3 regions of the Pseudomonas allokribbensis genome follow, and region 2 is predicted to be linked to each of the others. Evidence: predicted binding sites of a transcription regulator. Region 2 holds the regulator's gene; each other region holds the start of a gene.
The links. The regulator sigma-54, encoded in region 2, starts transcription at its own class of promoters, with help from an activator protein. The targets are predictions, from matches to a motif close to ANTGGCATNNANNTTGCTNT.
Positions count from the first base shown of each region.

Region 1: a site for sigma-54 is predicted at 3,456-3,475, ahead of IF199_RS07870 (flagellar basal body rod protein FlgF). Genes of this name have one in related genera too.
Region 3: a site for sigma-54 is predicted at 2,424-2,443, ahead of IF199_RS09300 (CmpA/NrtA family ABC transporter substrate-binding protein). Genes of this name have one in related genera too.

Region 1 covers NZ_CP062252.1:1,710,848-1,716,756, forward strand. The annotation lists gene IF199_RS07850 (amino acid aminotransferase) at 1-201, opposite strand, end outside; gene IF199_RS07855 (4a-hydroxytetrahydrobiopterin dehydratase) at 201-557, opposite strand; gene phhA (phenylalanine 4-monooxygenase) at 675-1,511, opposite strand; gene IF199_RS07865 (sigma-54-dependent transcriptional regulator) at 1,735-3,294, shown strand; gene IF199_RS07870 (flagellar basal body rod protein FlgF) at 3,530-4,270, shown strand; gene flgG (flagellar basal-body rod protein FlgG) at 4,316-5,101, shown strand; gene flgH (flagellar basal body L-ring protein FlgH) at 5,155-5,850, shown strand; gene IF199_RS07885 (flagellar basal body P-ring protein FlgI) at 5,878-5,909, shown strand, end outside.
Region 2 covers NZ_CP062252.1:1,025,112-1,031,020, forward strand. The annotation lists gene IF199_RS04480 (superoxide dismutase) at 1-327, shown strand, start outside; gene IF199_RS04485 (ZIP family metal transporter) at 358-1,251, shown strand; gene IF199_RS04490 (HPr family phosphocarrier protein) at 1,292-1,567, opposite strand; gene rapZ (RNase adapter RapZ) at 1,583-2,440, opposite strand; gene ptsN (PTS IIA-like nitrogen regulatory protein PtsN) at 2,443-2,907, opposite strand; gene hpf (ribosome hibernation-promoting factor, HPF/YfiA family) at 2,919-3,227, opposite strand; gene IF199_RS04510 (RNA polymerase factor sigma-54) at 3,301-4,794, opposite strand; gene lptB (LPS export ABC transporter ATP-binding protein) at 4,981-5,706, opposite strand; gene lptA (lipopolysaccharide transport periplasmic protein LptA) at 5,706-5,909, opposite strand, start outside.
Region 3 covers NZ_CP062252.1:2,012,473-2,018,381, reverse strand. The annotation lists gene rlmKL (bifunctional 23S rRNA (guanine(2069)-N(7))-methyltransferase RlmK/23S rRNA (guanine(2445)-N(2))-methyltransferase RlmL) at 1-429, opposite strand, end outside; gene rmf (ribosome modulation factor) at 960-1,175, shown strand; gene IF199_RS09305 (quinone-dependent dihydroorotate dehydrogenase) at 1,315-2,334, opposite strand; gene IF199_RS09300 (CmpA/NrtA family ABC transporter substrate-binding protein) at 2,559-3,770, shown strand; gene IF199_RS09295 (ANTAR domain-containing response regulator) at 3,786-4,361, shown strand; gene IF199_RS09290 (nitrate/nitrite transporter) at 4,581-5,792, shown strand; gene IF199_RS09285 (bifunctional protein-serine/threonine kinase/phosphatase) at 5,800-5,909, shown strand, end outside.

The DNA.
Region 1 (5,909 bases), 690 kb from region 2:
GATGTAGGTCTTGGTGTCCTGGCTTTCGACCAGACGCGCCTCGGCGATTTTCACCGCTTCGGGAATCGGCGTCAGGCCCTGGGCGTCCTTGTAGACGCCCACGCCGAGGTCGAACTTGCGCGGGTTGGAATCCTGCGCGTAGGCCTCCATCAGGCCGAGGATCGGGTCGCCGGGCACCCGGCCGATGGCGTCGAAGTGCATTACTTGCGTCCTTCTGCGGTCTTGGCCACTTCGTCAGTGCGCGCGGCCATGATGAAGTCGTTGCGGTGCAGGCCTTTGATCGAGTGGCTCCACCAGGTCACGGTGACTTTGCCCCACTCGGTCAGCAGACCCGGGTGATGACCTTCGGCCTCGGAGATCTCGCCGACGGCGTTGGTGAAGGCCAGGGCATGCTTGAAATTCTTGAACAGGAAAACTTTTTCCAGCTGCATGATGCTGTCACGCACTTCGATGTTCCAGTCAGGGATCTGCTTGATCAGGATCGGCAGTTCTTCATCGCTGACTTGTGGGGCATCGGCACGGCACGCTTCGCAATGGGCTTGGTTCAAAGTGGACATGGTTTGATTCCTGAGATCGGATGTCTTTTTTATAAGAGCTGTTACGGTCGTCAATGTCGTCACGCTAAACCAAAGCCGCGACGACTGACAGACTCACTTGTAAGTAAAAGCCACGGTTCACGCAGCTTTTGGTTTCGGCGGAAATTTCGGTGCGTGCAGACCCAACTGCATGCCTTGCTTGACCATGCCCATGATGTCTTCGTGGGCGAGGTCGAACAGGCGCTTGAGGTTCGGCAGGACAAAGTACAGCGGTTGCAGGATGTCGATGCGATACGGCGTGCGCATGGCTTCCAGCGGATCGAAGGCCTGATGCTCGGGCTCGTCCGACAGGCTGTAAACGGTTTCCTTCGGCGAAGACAGGATGCCGCCGCCGTAGATGCGTTTGCCTTGCGGGGTGTCGACCAGGCCGAACTCGATGGTCATCCAGTACAGGCGCGCCAGATAAACGCGCTCTTCCTTGGTCGCTTGCAGGCCGAGCTTGCCGTAGGTGTGGGTGAATTCGGCGAACCACGGGTTGGTCAGCAGCGGGCAGTGACCAAAGATCTCGTGGAAAATGTCCGGTTCTTGCAGGTAGTCCAGTTCTTCGCGAGTGCGAATGAACGTGGCCACCGGGAACTGCTTGCTGGCGAGCAATTCGAAAAAGGTCTGGAACGGAATCAGCGCCGGGACGCGGGCGACCTGCCAACCGGTGGTCTCGCCGAGCACCTTGTTGATCTCGCCCAGTTGCGGGATGCGGTCGTGGGGCAGACCGAGTTTTTCGATACCGTCCAGGTATTCCTGGCACGCCCGACCCTCGATCACTTTCAACTGGCGGGTGATCAGCGTGTTCCACACCGCGTGTTCTTCGGCGGGGTAGTCGATAAAACCTTGCGCATCGGGCTCGCGGGCCACGTATTGCGTCTGCTTCATACTGCTCTCCTGCGAGGGGAATTCGTTCTTGTTATGTCCTGCTATGGACTGAGAAATACCCCAGAGCGTGCCGTGTTGCAGCAGGTTGATGACCGGCCGAGTAGGAAAAGTCTCTTTAAATCGTAAAATTATCGTTACGCTTTGTGCGATAAGTCGTGATTACGGTGATTGGCGGGTTTGAAATGGCCGGTGTCTGTCACATAATCTTGACGACTATCTTGCGGGCGGCAGAGAAAAATCCGCCCCTCTACCTGTTTCGGGCCTTTATATGCGTATCAAAGTCCACTGCCAGAACCGCATCGGCATCCTGCGCGACATCCTCAATCTGCTGGTGGAGTACGGGATCAACGTTGCCCGCGGCGAGGTCGGCGGTGAGCATGGCAATGCGATCTATCTGCATTGCCCGAACCTGATCAACCTGCAGTTCCAGGCGTTGCGGCCCAAATTCGAAGCCATCGCCGGGGTGTTCGGCGTCAAGCGGGTAGGGCTGATGCCCAGCGAGCGCCGACACATGGAACTGAATGCGTTGCTCGGTGCGCTGGAGTTTCCGGTGCTGTCGATCGACATGGGCGGCTCGATCGTTGCCGCCAACCGTGCGGCAGCGCAGTTGCTCGGCGTGCGGGTCGACGAAGTGCCGGGGATTCCACTGTCGCGTTACGCCGAGGATTTCGATTTGCCCGAACTGGTGCGCGCCAACAAATCGCGAATCAACGGCATGCGGGTCAAGGTCAAGGGCGATATCTTTCTGGCCGACATCGCTCCATTGCAATCGGAGCACGACGACAGCGAGGCCATGGCCGGTGCGGTACTGACGCTGCATCGGGCGGATCGGGTCGGCGAGCGCATCTACAACGTGCGCAAGCAGGAGTTGCGTGGCTTCGACAGTATCTTTCAAAGCTCGAAAGTGATGGCGGCGGTGGTGCGTGAAGCCCGGCGCATGGCGCCGCTCGATGCGCCTCTTCTAATTGAAGGCGAAACCGGCACCGGTAAAGAGTTGCTGGCTCGGGCTTGTCACCTGGCGAGTCCGCGCGGCCAGTCGCCATTGATGGCGCTCAACTGCGCGGGGCTGCCGGAATCGATGGCCGAGACCGAGTTGTTCGGCTACGGCCCCGGTGCCTTCGAAGGGGCGCGGGCTGAAGGCAAGCTCGGGCTGCTGGAGCTGACGGCGGGCGGCACGTTGTTCCTCGATGGTGTCGGCGAAATGAGCCCACGCTTACAGGTGAAATTGCTGCGCTTCCTGCAGGACGGTTGCTTCCGTCGTGTGGGCAGTGATGAAGAGGTTTACCTGGATGTGCGCGTGATCTGCGCCACCCAGGTCGACCTGTCCGAGTTGTGCGCCCGTGGCGAGTTTCGCCAGGATTTGTACCATCGCTTAAACGTGCTTTCGTTGCACATCCCGCCACTGCGCGAATGCCTCGACGGTTTGACGCCGTTGGTGGAGCACTTCCTCGATCAGGCCAGTCGGCAGATCGGTTGCTCGTTGCCGAAGCTGGCGCCGGCGGCGATGGATCGGCTCAGTCATTACCACTGGCCGGGCAACGTGCGACAACTGGAGAACGTGCTGTTCCAGGCGGTTTCTCTGTGTGATGGCGGGACGGTCAAGGCTGAGCATATTCGTCTGCCGGACTATGGCGTGCGTCAGCCGCTTGGCGATTTCTCGCTGGAGGGCGGGCTCGACGAGATTGTCGGGCGCTTCGAGAAAGCAGTGCTTGAGCGACTGTATTCCGAACATCCGAGCAGTCGGCAGCTGGGCAAGCGGCTGGGCGTCTCGCACACCACGATTGCCAACAAGTTGCGTGAATATGAGGTGGGCAAGACCGAGTCTTGATCCCTGCGCGATCACTCCTGCGCAAGGCACGGGGTGATCGCGCCTCACCATTGCCGCCAAGCGGCATGACACCGCCGGTTTTTCGACTTCGATACATTTCCCCAAACCCTGCTGAATCCCTCAAGTCCTTTGTTTATCGGGTCCTCGACCGCCAGAAAAAAGTTGGTCTGCAAATTGCTTGTGGCTCAGCAGTACAGCGGTGGGCGGCAAACGTCCGGCATGCAGAGGAAAGAGTGTGGACAAGTACCTTTATGTGGCAATGACCGGCGCCAGCCAGAACGCACTGGCGCAAAAGGCTCATGCCAACAACCTGGCGAACATCTCCACCAATGGTTTTCAGCGCGACCTGGAACAGGCGCGTTCGATGCCGGTGTTCGGTGACAGCTTTCCGGCGCGTGCGTTTGCCATGAGCGAACGGCCCGCCACCGACTTCACCGCAGGCTCCCTGGTGGAGACCGGTCGCGACCTCGACGTCGCCGTGACCGGCAACGGTTTCATTGCCGTGCAGAACCCCAACGGCGGCGAAAGCTACGTGCGCACCGGCAGCCTCAATATCGACGCCCTGGGCGTGCTGCGTGCCGGCAACGGCATGCCGGTCATGGGCAACGGCGGACCGATTGCCGTGCCGCCGCAGCAGCAGGTGGAAGTCGGTGAAGACGGCACCATCAGTATTCGTGCGATGGGCGAAGGCCCGCGCGTCATGGCCGAAGTCGACCGGATCAAACTGGTCAATCCGGACATCAAGAACATGAACAAGGGCCTGGACGGTTCGATCTACACCAAGGACGGCCAGCCTGCGCCGGCCGATGCCAACGTCAAACTGGTGTCGGGTTTCCTGGAGTCGAGCAACGTCAATGCCGTGGAAGAAATGACGTCGGTGCTGGCCCTGGCCAAGCAGTTCGAGTTGCACGTCAAGATGATGAACACCGCCAAAGACGACGACCAGGCCATGGCTCGGGTCTTGCAGATCAGCTAATTATCAGAACGTCGCGCCGTAAAACAGGCGCACGAGGAGAATCGAATGCTTCCGGCTCTATGGGTTGCCAAAACCGGTCTGTCCGCCCAGGACACCAACCTGACCACCATTTCCAACAACCTGGCGAACGTGTCGACCACGGGTTTCAAACGTGACCGCGCCGAGTTCCAGGACCTGCTGTATCAGATCAAGCGTCAGCCAGGCGCTCAGTCGACCCAGGACAGCGAACTGCCGTCGGGTCTGCAAGTGGGTACCGGTGTGCGCATCGTCGGCACCCAGAAGAACTTCACCGCCGGTAGCCTGCAAACCACCGAGCAGCCGCTGGACATGGCCCTCGACGGCCGTGGTTTCTTCCAGATCCTGCAACCGGACGGCACTACGTCCTACACCCGTGACGGTACTTTCCACCTCGACTCCAATGGCCAGATCGTCAACGCCAGCGGTTTCGCTCTGGAGCCGGCCATTGTCATCCCGAACAACGCCCAGACCTTCACCGTTGGCCGTGACGGCACCGTGTCGATCACCGTTGCCGGCAACGCCGCCTCGCAAGTGATCGGCAACCTGCAAACCGCCGACTTCATCAACCCGGCCGGTCTGCAAGCCGTGGGCAACAACCTATTCCTGGAAACCGCCGCTTCCGGCGCGCCGCAAATCGGCACTCCGGGCCTGAACGGTTTCGGCACCACCCTGCAGAACACCCTGGAAACCTCCAACGTCAGCACCGTGGAAGAGATGGTCAACATGATCACCACTCAGCGCGCTTACGAGATGAACTCCAAGGTGATCTCCACCGCCGACCAGATGCTCTCGTTCGTAACGCAGAATCTGTAATCAAGTCTATGAGGCGGCCATGAGGCCGCCTGCAACACCGTGAGGTAAGGGTCATGAAACGCTTCGTATCTGTTCTGGCATTGGGTGGGGTGGTCTCGCTCGCGGGCTGCGTCGCTCCGACGCCCAAGCCCAATGACCCTTACTACGCCCCGGTGTTGCCGCGGACGCCGTTGCCGGCGGCCGCCAACAACGGCTCGATCTATCAGGCCGGTTTCGAACAGAACCTGTACAGCGACCGCAAGGCGTTCCGGGTCGGTGACATCATCACCATCACCCTGAACGAGAAGACTCAGGCCAGCAAGAACGCCAACTCGCAAGTGGCCAAGAACAGCAAGACCGGCATCGGCCTGACTTCGTTGTTCGGCGGCAGCGGCACCACCAACAACCCGTTGGGCGGTAACGATCTGAGCCTGGACGTCGGCTACAGCGGCGACCGTGCGACCAAGGGTGACAGCAAGGCGGCCCAGGGCAACACCCTGACCGGTTCGATCACCGTGACCGTCGCCGACGTGCTGCCCAACGGCATCATCGCTGTGCGCGGCGAGAAGTGGATGACCCTCAACACCGGTGATGAGCTGGTGCGGATCGCCGGTCTTGTTCGTGCCGATGACATCGCCACCGACAATACCGTGTCGTCGACCCGGGTCGCCGATGCGCGCATCACCTACTCGGGCACCGGTTCGTTCGCCGATGCGAGTCAGCCAGGCTGGTTCGACCGTTTCTTCCTCAGCCCGCTGTTCCCTTTCTAGGTGGCTACGTTGAATTTCAAGAGCCTCATGCTCGCTGCGGCGTTGATGTCCGCAGCCTT
Region 2 (5,909 bases):
CCGGGCGGCGCGCTGGCCAGGGCGATCGATGAGCAACTGGGCGGCCTCGACAGCTTCAAGGATGCGTTCACCAAAGCTGCGCTGACGCGCTTCGGCAGCGGCTGGGCCTGGCTCAGCGTGACCCCGGACAAGAAACTGGTGGTGGAAAGCAGCGGCAATCAGGACAGCCCGCTGATGGGCGGCAATACGCCGATTCTCGGACTCGATGTGTGGGAACACGCCTACTACCTGCGTTATCAGAACCGTCGCCCGGAATACATCAGCGCGTTCTACAACGTGATCAATTGGCCTGAAGTCGCTGCGCGTTATCAGGCTGCACTGGTTTAAGTCTCCTATAAAAACAATCCAAGGCTGACTATGGGCACTGAAACACTGGCGATCGGAAGTGGGCGTATGTTTCGTTACGCATTCGGATCGCTGCTGCTGTTGGCGGGCATGACCTTGCTGGTGGCTCACGGACTCGAATGGCTGGACCTGGAGCCGAAACTGTCCCGGGCATTGCAGGGCGGTGCAATCTGCGCACTCGGCACGGCACTCGGGGCGGTTCCGGTGCTGGTGATCCGCAACATGCCTCAGGCATTGGGCGACACGCTGCTGGGGTTTGGTGCCGGCGTGATGCTGGCAGCGACTGCTTTTTCGCTGATCGTGCCGGGGATTGCCGCCGCAGAAAGCCTTGGCCTGAGCCCTTGGGGTGCCAGTGGTCTGATCTGTTTCGGCATCATGCTCGGTGCTTTCGGTCTGTATCTGGTGGACCGCAAGGTGTCCGGCGCTTCACCGGAAATGCTCATCGGCACCGTCGAGCATCCAGTGATTCCCCCGCGGATCTGGCTGTTCGTGTTTGCCATCATTGCCCATAACATTCCGGAAGGCATGGCCGTCGGCGTCTCCGCTGGCGGCGGCATGCCGGACGCTGACAGCCTGGCGATGGGCATCGCCTTGCAGGATGTGCCGGAAGGTCTGGTGATTGCGCTGGTGCTGGCCGGGGCGGGGATGTCGCGGGTCAAGGCGTTTCTGATCGGGGCGGCATCGGGGCTGGTCGAACCGGTGTTTGCACTGCTCTGTGCATGGCTGGTCAGCCTGGCGGAGTTGCTGTTGCCCCTTGGATTGGCGCTGGCGGCCGGGGCGATGTTGCTGGTGGTGACCCACGAAGTGATCCCGGAGTCGCGACGCAATGGTCACGACAAACTGGCGAGCCTGGGATTATTGATCGGGTTCTGTCTGATGATGGTGATGGACACGGCGTTGGGATGAGAGGGGGGAGGGAAGCTTGCTCCCTCGCCACCAAAGGCTTTCAACCGCCTTCGTCGAAGTAGTTGTTGATCAGTGCCACCAAGGCATCCAGGGCTTCCTGTTCCTGATGCCCTTCAGTGCTCAGGAAGATTTTGGTGCCCTTGCCGGCAGCGAGCATCATCATCGCCATGATGCTTTTGCCATCTACCGTGGTTTCCGGGGTGCGACCCACTCTGATCGTGCAGTCGGGATACTGCCCCGCCACGCCAACGAACTTTGCCGACGCCCGGGCATGCAGGCCCAGCTTGTTGATGATTTCGATTTCCAGAGCAGGCATCGCGGTGTGAATCCTTTAGCTGAGGTCGCGGTGGCGAACCTGGACGTTCTTCAGGGTTTTCTGCAGGGCCTGACCCAGGCGTTCGGTCAGGTAGACGGAACGGTGATGTCCGCCGGTGCAGCCAATGGCAATGGTGACGTAGGCGCGATTGCTTGCAGCGAAGCGCGGCAGCCATTTGAACAGATACGCATAGATGTCCTGGAACATCTCTTCGACTTCCGGCTGTGCCGCCAGGTACTCGGCTACCGGCTCATCGAGCCCCGATTGCGCGCGTAGTTCCGGTTTCCAGTACGGGTTGGGCAGGCAGCGTACATCGAACACCAGATCCGCATCCACCGGCATGCCGCGTTTGAAACCGAACGACTCCACCAGAAACGCCGTGCCCGGCTCCGGCTGGTTCAGCAGCCGCAGCTTGATGGTGTCGCGCAACTGGTACAGGTTCAGATTGGTGGTGTTGACCTTCAGGTCGGCCAGATCGGCGATCGGGCCCAGCAGGGCCGTTTCATCGTTGATGGCTTCGGCCAGCGAACGATTGGCGCTGCTCAGAGGGTGGCGACGACGGGTTTCCGAAAAACGCTTGAGCAGGGTTTCTTCATCGGCGTCCAGATACAGGACGTCGCACTGGATGTGCCGGCTGCGGACTTCTTCAAGCAATTCCGGAAAGCGCGAGAGATGACTGGGCAGATTGCGTGCGTCGATCGATACCGCGACCAGTGGCTGAGACAGTTCCGTATGAATCAGTGCGCGCTCCGCCAGTTCCGGGAGCAGGCCGGCAGGCAAATTGTCGATGCAGTAGTAGCCGTTGTCTTCGAGGACATCCAGAGCGGTACTTTTGCCCGAGCCGGAGCGGCCACTGACGATGATCAAGCGCATGTTTAGTGCCCGTTTTGCTCGTCCAGGACAACCTGATACAAGGCTTCGTTGGTGGTGGCGCGACGCAATTTTTCGCGTACGTCCTTGCGGTCGAGCATGCTGGCGATCTGGCGCAGCAGTTCCAGGTGCGCATCGGTGGCGGCTTCCGGGACCAGCAGCACGAACAGCAGGTCGACCGGTGCACCATCAATGGCGTCGAAATCGATGGGTGCTTCAAGGTGCATCAAGGCGCTGATGGGGGATTCGCAACCCTTGAGGCGGCAGTGGGGAATGGCGATGCCGTTGCCAAAACCGGTCGAGCCGAGTTTTTCACGGGCAATCAGTGCCTCGAAGACATCTTGCATCTCCAGATCCGGTACTTCCCGGGCGATCAGGTTGGCAATTTGTTCGAGGGCTTTCTTTTTGCTGCCGCCCGGCACGTTCACGAGGGAACGGCCGGGGGTCAGGATGCTTTCAAGTCGGATCATGGGGGTGGGGGTTATCGACCGGTAGCGCCCTGAAGCAGGCTCTGGGTCTTTTCCTTATGCTTTTTGAGTTGTTTATCAAGCTTGTCGGTCAGCGCGTCGATCGCTGCGTACATATCGGTATGTTCCGCGTTTGCGACGACCTCGTTACCGGGAATATGCAGCGTGGCTTCGATTTTCTGCTTCAGCTTCTCGACGCACATCGTGACTTGCACGTTGGTGATCTTGTCGAAATGCCCCTCAAGCCTCTTGAGCTTTTGCTCAACGTACTCACGGAGAGGTTGGGTAACTTCCAGTTGGTGTCCACTGATGTTGACTTGCATACAGCTTCTCCTTCGTTGCCAGTGCATAAAGCGGCAGGCCGAAGAGCCTGCCACTGGAACGCTGTAACGTGGCTTACATCAACCGCTTGCGTTCGCTCGAAGGCGCGATCCCGAGGGATTCGCGGTACTTGGCGACGGTGCGGCGAGCCACCTGAATGCCTTGTGCCTCCAGTAAACCAGCGATCTTGCTGTCACTCAACGGCTTTTTCTGATTTTCCGCGGCAACCAGTTTCTTGATGATCGCGCGGATCGCCGTGGACGAGCATTCGCCGCCTTCGGAGGTGCTGACGTGGCTGGAGAAAAAGTATTTCAGTTCATAGATGCCCCGGGGGGTATGCATGAATTTTTGCGTGGTCACCCGGGAAATCGTCGACTCGTGCATGCCCACCGCTTCGGCGATGTCATGCAGCACGAGAGGCTTCATGGCTTCGTCGCCGTATTCAAGAAAGCCGCGCTGATGCTCGACGATCTGGGTGGCCACTTTCATCAGGGTTTCGTTGCGGCTCTGCAGGCTCTTGATGAACCAGCGGGCTTCCTGCAACTGATTGCGCATGAAGGTGTTGTCGGCGCTGGTGTCGGCGCGGCGCACGAAACCGGCGTACTGGGCGTTGACCCGCAGGCGCGGCACCGATTCCTGGTTCAGTTCGACCAGCCAGCGCTCGTTGTCCTTGCGCACGATGACGTCAGGCACCACGTACTCGGCTTCGGTGGACTCGATCTGCGAACCGGGGCGCGGGTTGAGGCTCTGCACCAGTTCGATGACCTGGCGCAGTTCATCTTCCTTGAGTTTCATGCGGCGCATCAGCTGGCTGTAGTCGCGGCTGCCGAGCAGGTCGATGTAATCGGTGACCAGACGCTTGGCTTCCGCCAGCCAAGGAGTCTTGGCCGACAGCTGGCGCAATTGCAGCAGCAGGCATTCGCCCAGGTTGCGTGCGCCGATGCCGGCAGGTTCGAATTGCTGGATGCGGTGCAGGACGGCTTCGATCTCGTCCAGCTCGATGTCGAGCTCCGGATCGAAGGCGTCGAGAATTTCTTCGAGGGTTTCGTCGAGGTAGCCCTGATTGTTGATGCAGTCGATCAGGGTGACGGCGATCAGGCGATCCGTGTCGGACATCGGCGCCAGGTTCAACTGCCACAGCAGGTGGCTTTGCAGGCTCTCGCCGGCGGAGGTACGGGTGGTGAAGTCCCACTCGTCGTCATCGCTGCTCGGCAGGCTGCTGGCGCTGGTCTGGTAGACGTCTTCCCAGGCGGTGTCGACGGGGAGTTCGTTGGGGATTCGCTCGTTCCATTCGCCATCCTCTAGATTGTCGACCGTCGGTGCGGTCTCCTGATAGGAGGGTTCCTGGATCTCGGTGTTGGGCTTCTGTTCGGCGTTGTCGGCCATGGGATCGGAGTTGTCGAAGTCGTCGCCGTCTTCCTGGCGTTCGAGCATCGGATTGGATTCCAGAGCCTCCTGGATTTCCTGTTGCAGATCCAGGGTCGACAATTGGAGCAGGCGGATGGCCTGTTGCAGCTGCGGTGTCATCGTCAGCTGCTGGCCCATTCTCAAGACTAGCGATGGTTTCATGGCAGGGGCTTAACACCTTATTCGCCGGCGCTATGCGCCATCCACTACAGGGCGCCGAAGCGCCAAACTTAAGCAAATTATATGCCTGAAACTGTCGTGTTTGCCTAGAGCGCTGTAACAATAAAAGCGTATAAAAGTGCGCTTCAACGTTACAGCACCCGGACGGCTGGTCGAATGCTGTCGCGCTTACAGGCGGAACTCGTGACCCAGATACACTTCCTTCACCAGATCGTTGGCGAGGATGGTCGCGGAGTCGCCTTCGGCGATCAGTTGGCCGTCATTGACGATGTAGGCCGTTTCGCAGATATCCAGCGTCTCGCGGACGTTGTGGTCGGTGATCAACACACCGATGCCCTTGGCCTTGAGGTGGTGAATGATCTGCTTGATGTCACCCACGGAGATCGGGTCGACACCGGCGAACGGTTCGTCGAGCAGAATGAACTTCGGTGCAGTGGCCAGTGCGCGGGCGATTTCCACCCGGCGACGCTCACCACCGGACAGGCTCATGCCGAGGTTGTCGCGGATGTGGCTGATGTGGAATTCCTGCAGCAGGCTTTCCAGCTCCTTGCGACGACCGGCCTTGTCGAGCTCCTGACGGGTCTCGAGGATGGCCATGATGTTGTCGGCCACCGACAGTTTGCGAAAGATCGACGCTTCCTGTGGCAGATAGCCGATACCGGCCTTGGCGCGACCGTGCATCGGCTGGTGGCTGACGTCCAGGTCGTCGATCAGCACGCGACCCTGATCAGCCTGCACCAGGCCGACGATCATGTAGAAGCAGGTGGTCTTGCCGGCGCCGTTGGGGCCGAGCAGGCCGACGATCTGACCGCTGTCGATCGACAGGCTGACATCGCGCACGACCTGGCGGCTTTTATAGGCCTTGGCCAGGTGCTGGGCTTTCAGAGTTGCCATTACTGGGATTTCTCGTCGGTTTTCTTCTTCGGCTGGATCACCATGTCAATGCGCGGACGCGCTTCGGTGACCTTGTTGCCGGTGGCACGACCCGCGCTGGCCAGCTTTTTCACCGTGTCATAGACGATTTTCTCGCCCTGAGTGGTGTTGTTGTCCTTGTCGACGACTTTCGCCTTGTCGATCAGCACAACACGGTTTTGCGC
Region 3 (5,909 bases), 990 kb from region 2:
GTGAATGCGCAGGTCCGGGTTGAGCTTGTCGATGCTTGGGCGGTCACCCTGCGGGGTGCGCAGTTTGTCGACGATGGCGTCCTTGACCTTCAAGGCGCCGAAGTGGGTGTTGTCGATGCCCGAGCCGTGGCCGCTGAATTCAACGGCCAGGGTGCCGTCGGCCAGCATGTGATCCTGCCACTCGACGTCGAGCACGCCGTGATACAGGTCCTCGGCATCTTTCATCGGGAAGCGCTTGAGCACCAGCAACACGCGGTTGGCCAGACGCGACCAGAGGCACAGGCGATAGGCGGTTTCCATGGTCGCCATGCCACGCACGGCGGAGGTGTGCTCGCGGGCTTCTTCAAGGCCAAGCCCGACGGCTTCCTCGATGAGCAGGCCTTCAAGGCCTTTGGGGCAAGTGAGGAAGAGTTCGAAACGGTCGGACATGGTTTTTCCAGAGCCTTTGGCTAATGAACCGACAACGCATTGCCGATCCGGTTTTCAATCAGGCGCTTTTCTACAAGAGCGCCCGCGTGGCACGAAGGTGTGCCGTTCCATCCCCGCTGCTCGGGTTAAAAGAGCTTAGATGCCGGGACAGATAAAAAAGTTGATGCAACAAAATGACTCAAAGCAACCCTTCGTCGAAAAGTACCCGACGGTAAACGTGGGTCATTCTCACTAAGGAATTAAACCTGTCATACAGTGCAGGGCCGATCATACCGGGGTTTGGTGAATAAACATTCATGAAACCTGGCGTTACTTATCGCCATAGCATCCTTTTCGTTACGTCCTTATGACAAAACGGTCATTCCCTCGATGTGACTCATTGGTTAGAACTGGACACAGGTTGACGTCGCAACGGCGTCAACACCTTGGCTCGCCACGCCGGCAGCGAGCCGCCAACGGCAGAGTTTTTCTGCCAGACCTCAATTGAGGTCGACGCGACAAAAACAGTCAACAAGTGAGGGAAACACCCTATGAGAAGACTTAAGCGTGATCCGTTGGAAAGAGCATTTTTGCGCGGATATCAATATGGCGTTGGTGGCAAATCCCGTGAGCTTTGCCCATTTACTCTACCGTCGGTACGTCAAGCCTGGATCAACGGCTGGCGAGAAGGACGCGGCGACAACTGGGACGGTATGACCGGCACTGCGGGAATCCACAGACTCAACGAACTTCACGCCGTCGGCTGACACAGGGCACTTATTCCGACACGACAATCTGATTTCGCAACACCCTGATCACCATGCACGTCCTTCCCGGACGGCGGGCTACGGCCCAGGGGCTCCTTCGAGGAGCCCTTTTTTATGCCTGCCTTTTTATGTCCGAAGATCAGCGCTTGGCGGCGATCGCGTCCACGGATTCACGGATCAGCGCCGGGCCCTTATAGATGAAGCCGGAGTAGATCTGCACCAGGCTCGCGCCGGCAGCGATCTTCTCGGCCGCATGCTTGCCTTCGGTGATACCGCCCGCCGCAATGATCGGCAGTTTGCCACCCAGCTCGGACGCCAGCACTTTGACCGTGTGGGTGCTCTTCTCGCGAACCGGCGCGCCGGACAGACCGCCCGCCTCGTCGCCGTGCTCCATACCTTCGACGCCCACGCGGCTGAGGGTGGTGTTGGTGGCGATCACCGCGTCCATCCCGGTTTCGATCAGCGCTTGCGCGACTTGTGCGGTTTCTTCGTCGGTCATGTCCGGCGCGATCTTGATCGCCAGCGGTACATGCTTGCCGTGGCGCAGGGCCAGTTCGGCGCGGCGCGTGGCCAGGTCCGCCAGCAATTGCTTGAGCGAATCGCCGAATTGCAGGCTGCGCAGGCCCGGGGTGTTCGGCGAACTGACGTTGACCGTGATATAGCTGGCGTGGGCGTAAACCTTGTCCAGGCAGATCAGGTAGTCATCGACCGCACGCTCGACCGGCGTGTCGAAGTTCTTGCCGATATTGATCCCCAGCACGCCTTTGTATTTGGCCGCCGCGACCCGCGCCAGCAGGTTATCCACACCGAGGTTGTTGAAACCCATGCGGTTGATGATCGCCTCGGCTTCCGGCAGGCGGAAAATCCGTGGTTTCGGGTTGCCCGGCTGTGGACGCGGGGTCACGGTGCCGATTTCGACAAAACCGAAACCCAGCTGCGCGAAGCCGTCGATGGCCGCGCCGTTCTTGTCCAGACCGGCCGCCAGACCGACCGGGTTCGGGAAGTCCAGGCCCATGACGTTCACCGGCAGCGACGCCGGGGCCTTGCACAGCAAGCCGTTGAGGCCCAAACGCCCGCCCGCGCCGATCAGATCCAGCGACAGATCGTGGGAGGTTTCCGGGGAAAGTTTGAACAACAGCTGACGGGCCAGGGTGTACATGGGCGGCTATGACTCGAGGCGGCGAAAAGAGGCGGCGATTATAGCCGGGCATCGCCCCGCCGCGCGAGGCGCACACGCAAATCCCCTGCACTGGCATATGCCTTGCACCTTCCCCTGCATCAGCCCGCAGGCCAATGGTGGTGTGCAGGCAAGAACAATGGCGTCGTCTCTCGGTTTTGCGCGGGCAAAGCCTGGGACGACGTTTTTTTTTGAGGGTGGCTTTCATGACTCAAACCTCCGTCGGGCCACTGGCCTGGGTCAATGGCAGCGATGCCCCGGAAAAAAGCGCGATCAACCTCGGCTTCATGGCCCTGAGCGACTGCGCTTCGGTGGTGGTCGCCGCCACTCAGGGCTTTGCGCAGCCTTACGGCTTGACCCTGAACCTCAAGCGCCAGAGTTCCTGGGCCAACCTGCGCGACAATCTGGTCAGCGGCGAACTCGATGCCGCCCACAGTCTCTACGGACTGATCTACGCGGTGCATCTGGGCATCGGTGGCGTTGCGTCCACCGACATGGCGGTGCTGATGGGTCTGAACCAGAACGGCCAGAGCCTCAACCTGTCCCACGGTTTGCAGGGCCTGGGCGTGACCGGTCCTGAGGCGCTGGACCGCCACGTGCACCAAACCCGCGCAAGACTGACCTTTGCCCAGACCTTCCCCACCGGCACCCACGCCATGTGGCTTTATTACTGGCTCGCCAGTCAGGGCATCCATCCGTTGCAGGATGTCGACAGCGTGGTCGTACCGCCGCCGCAAATGGTCGCGCACCTGCAAGCCGGTCGCATCGACGGTTTCTGCGTGGGCGAGCCGTGGGCCGCCAGCGCGGTGCAGCAGAATCTCGGCTTCACAATGGCGACCAGCCAGACCATCTGGCCCGACCATCCGGAAAAAGTCCTCGGCTGCACCCGCGCCTTCGTCGAGCAGTACCCCAACACTGCCCGGGCGTTGGTGATGGCGATCCTCGAAGCCAGCCGTTTCATCGAAGAGAGCCCGGAAAACCGCCGCAGCACCGCGCAGCTGCTCAGCGCCGCCGAGTATCTGGACGCCCCGGTGTCCTGCATCGAACCGCGTTTTCTCGGCGATTACGACGACGGTCTGGGCAATCGCTGGCAGGACCCGCACGCCCTGCGCTTTCACGGCGATGGCGCGGTGAACCTGCCGTACCTGTCGGACGGCATGTGGTTCATGACCCAGTTCCGCCGCTGGGGGTTGCTGCGCGACGACCCGGACTACCTCGCCGTCGCCCGTCAGGTGCAGCAACTGGCGCTGTACCGCGACGCGGCCAGCGCTGTCGGTGTGCCGGTCGGTACCGAGGACATGCGCAGCAGCCAGTTGATCGACGGCAAGGTCTGGGACGGCAGCGACCCGGCCGCTTACGCGCAGAGTTTCAAGCTGCATGCGTTGAGCAACAACGCCCCCCTTCTCGCCCGCCGCTGACAGGAGACCGCGAACATGCTGCGCATTCTGCTGATCAACGACACGGCGAAAAAAGTCGGGCGCCTGAAAGCTGCGCTGACCGAGGCCGGTTTCGAGGTCATCGACGAGTCCGGCCTGACCATCGACCTGCCGGCGCGCGTCGAAACGGTGCGCCCGGACGTGATCCTGATCGATACCGAGTCACCGGGCCGCGATGTAATGGAACAAGTGGTGCTGGTCAGCCGCGACCAGCCCCGGCCGATCGTGATGTTCACCGACGAGCACGACCCCGGCGTGATGCGTCAGGCGATCAAGTCCGGGGTCAGTGCCTACATCGTCGAAGGCATTCACGCACAACGCTTGCAGCCGATTCTCGATGTGGCCATGGCCCGCTTCGAAAGCGACCAGGCCCTGCGCGCCCAGCTACAGGCTCGCGACCAGCAGTTGGCCGAGCGCAAGCGCATCGAACTGGCCAAGGGTCTGTTGATGAAAATGAAGGACTGCAACGAAGAAGAGGCCTACACCCTGATGCGCCGCCAGGCCATGAGCCGCCAGCAGAAACTGATTCAGGTGGCGGAGCAGATCATTGCCATGAGCGAGTTGCTTGGCTGAGCTGGCACAGATCTCGCTAAGCAATCCCTACAGGTAACCAACGGCGGTTGCCCCACCCACGACAAAGACGTCGCTCACCTTCCTCGCCCTTTCGGCGATCCGGGTAGCGGCGTTTTTGCGTTTTGGCCCCATTGACCGGGGCCGGTGGTGCGGCCGTGGCGGCGCCCCACTGTGCTGGTTCTGACTCCTTCTCGAGATTCTCTACCGCTGAGGTGCGCGATGAATAAAAGCTTCTGGAAATCCGGCCACACCCCGACCCTGTTCGCGGCCTTCCTGTATTTCGACCTGAGCTTCATGGTCTGGTACCTGCTCGGCCCACTGGCGGTGCAGATCGCCGCCGACCTGCACCTGACCACCCAACAACGCGGCCTCGTGGTGGCCACGCCGATTCTCGCTGGTGCGGTACTGCGCTTTGCGATGGGCATGCTTGCCGATCGCCTGTCGCCGAAAACCGCCGGTCTGATCGGTCAAGTGATCGTGATCTGCGCGCTGTTCGGCGCCTGGAAACTCGGCATTCACAGTTACGAACAGGCCCTGCTGCTTGGCCTGTTCCTCGGCATGGCCGGCGCTTCGTTCGCCGTGGCGCTGCCGCTGGCCTCGCAGTGGTATCCGCCGCAGCATCAGGGCAAGGCGATGGGCATCGCCGGCGCCGGTAACTCCGGCACCGTGTTCGCTGCGTTGATCGCCCCGGTACTGGCCGCGTCGTTCGGCTGGAGCAACGTGTTCGGTTTCGCCCTGATTCCGCTGATCCTGACCCTGGTGCTGTTTGCGTGGCTGGCGAAAAACGCGCCGGAGCGACCAAAAGCCAAATCCATGGCCGACTACTTCAAGGCCCTGGGCGACCGCGACAGTTGGTGGTTCATGTTTTTCTACAGCGTCACCTTCGGCGGTTTCATCGGCCTGGCCAGCGCCCTGCCCGGCTACTTCAACGATCAATACGGTTTGAGCCCGGTCACCGCCGGCTACTACACCGCCGCCTGCGTGTTCGGCGGCAGCCTGATGCGACCGCTAGGCGGCGCGCTGGCTGACCGTTTCGGTGGAATTCGCACGCTGTTGGCGATGTACACGGTGGCCGCAGTTTGTATCGCAGCGGTCGGCTTCAACCTGCCGAGTTCCTACGCGGCACTGGCACTGTTCGTCTGCACCATGCTCGGTCTCGGCGCCGGTAACGGGGCGGTGTTCCAACTGGTGCCACAACGCTTTCGCCGGGAGATCGGCGTGATGACCGGGCTGATCGGCATGGCCGGCGGCATCGGCGGTTTTGCCTTGGCGGCCGGTATGGGCGCGATCAAGCAGAGCACTGGCAGCTATCAACTGGCGCTGTGGTTGTTCGCCAGTCTTGGCGTGTTGGCGTGGTTCGGCCTGCACGGGGTCAAGCGTCGCTGGAGAACCACCTGGGGCTCGGCGGCCGTGACCGCTGCCCGGGTCTGAGGCCCGCATGGCCCTGCAACTGAGCTTCGCTGAAGCCAGCGCCACCGGCCCCCGCGCGGAGAATCAGGACGCCTTGCGCCTGGTCACTCCGGCCCCGGCGCTGGCCGCCAGCAAAGG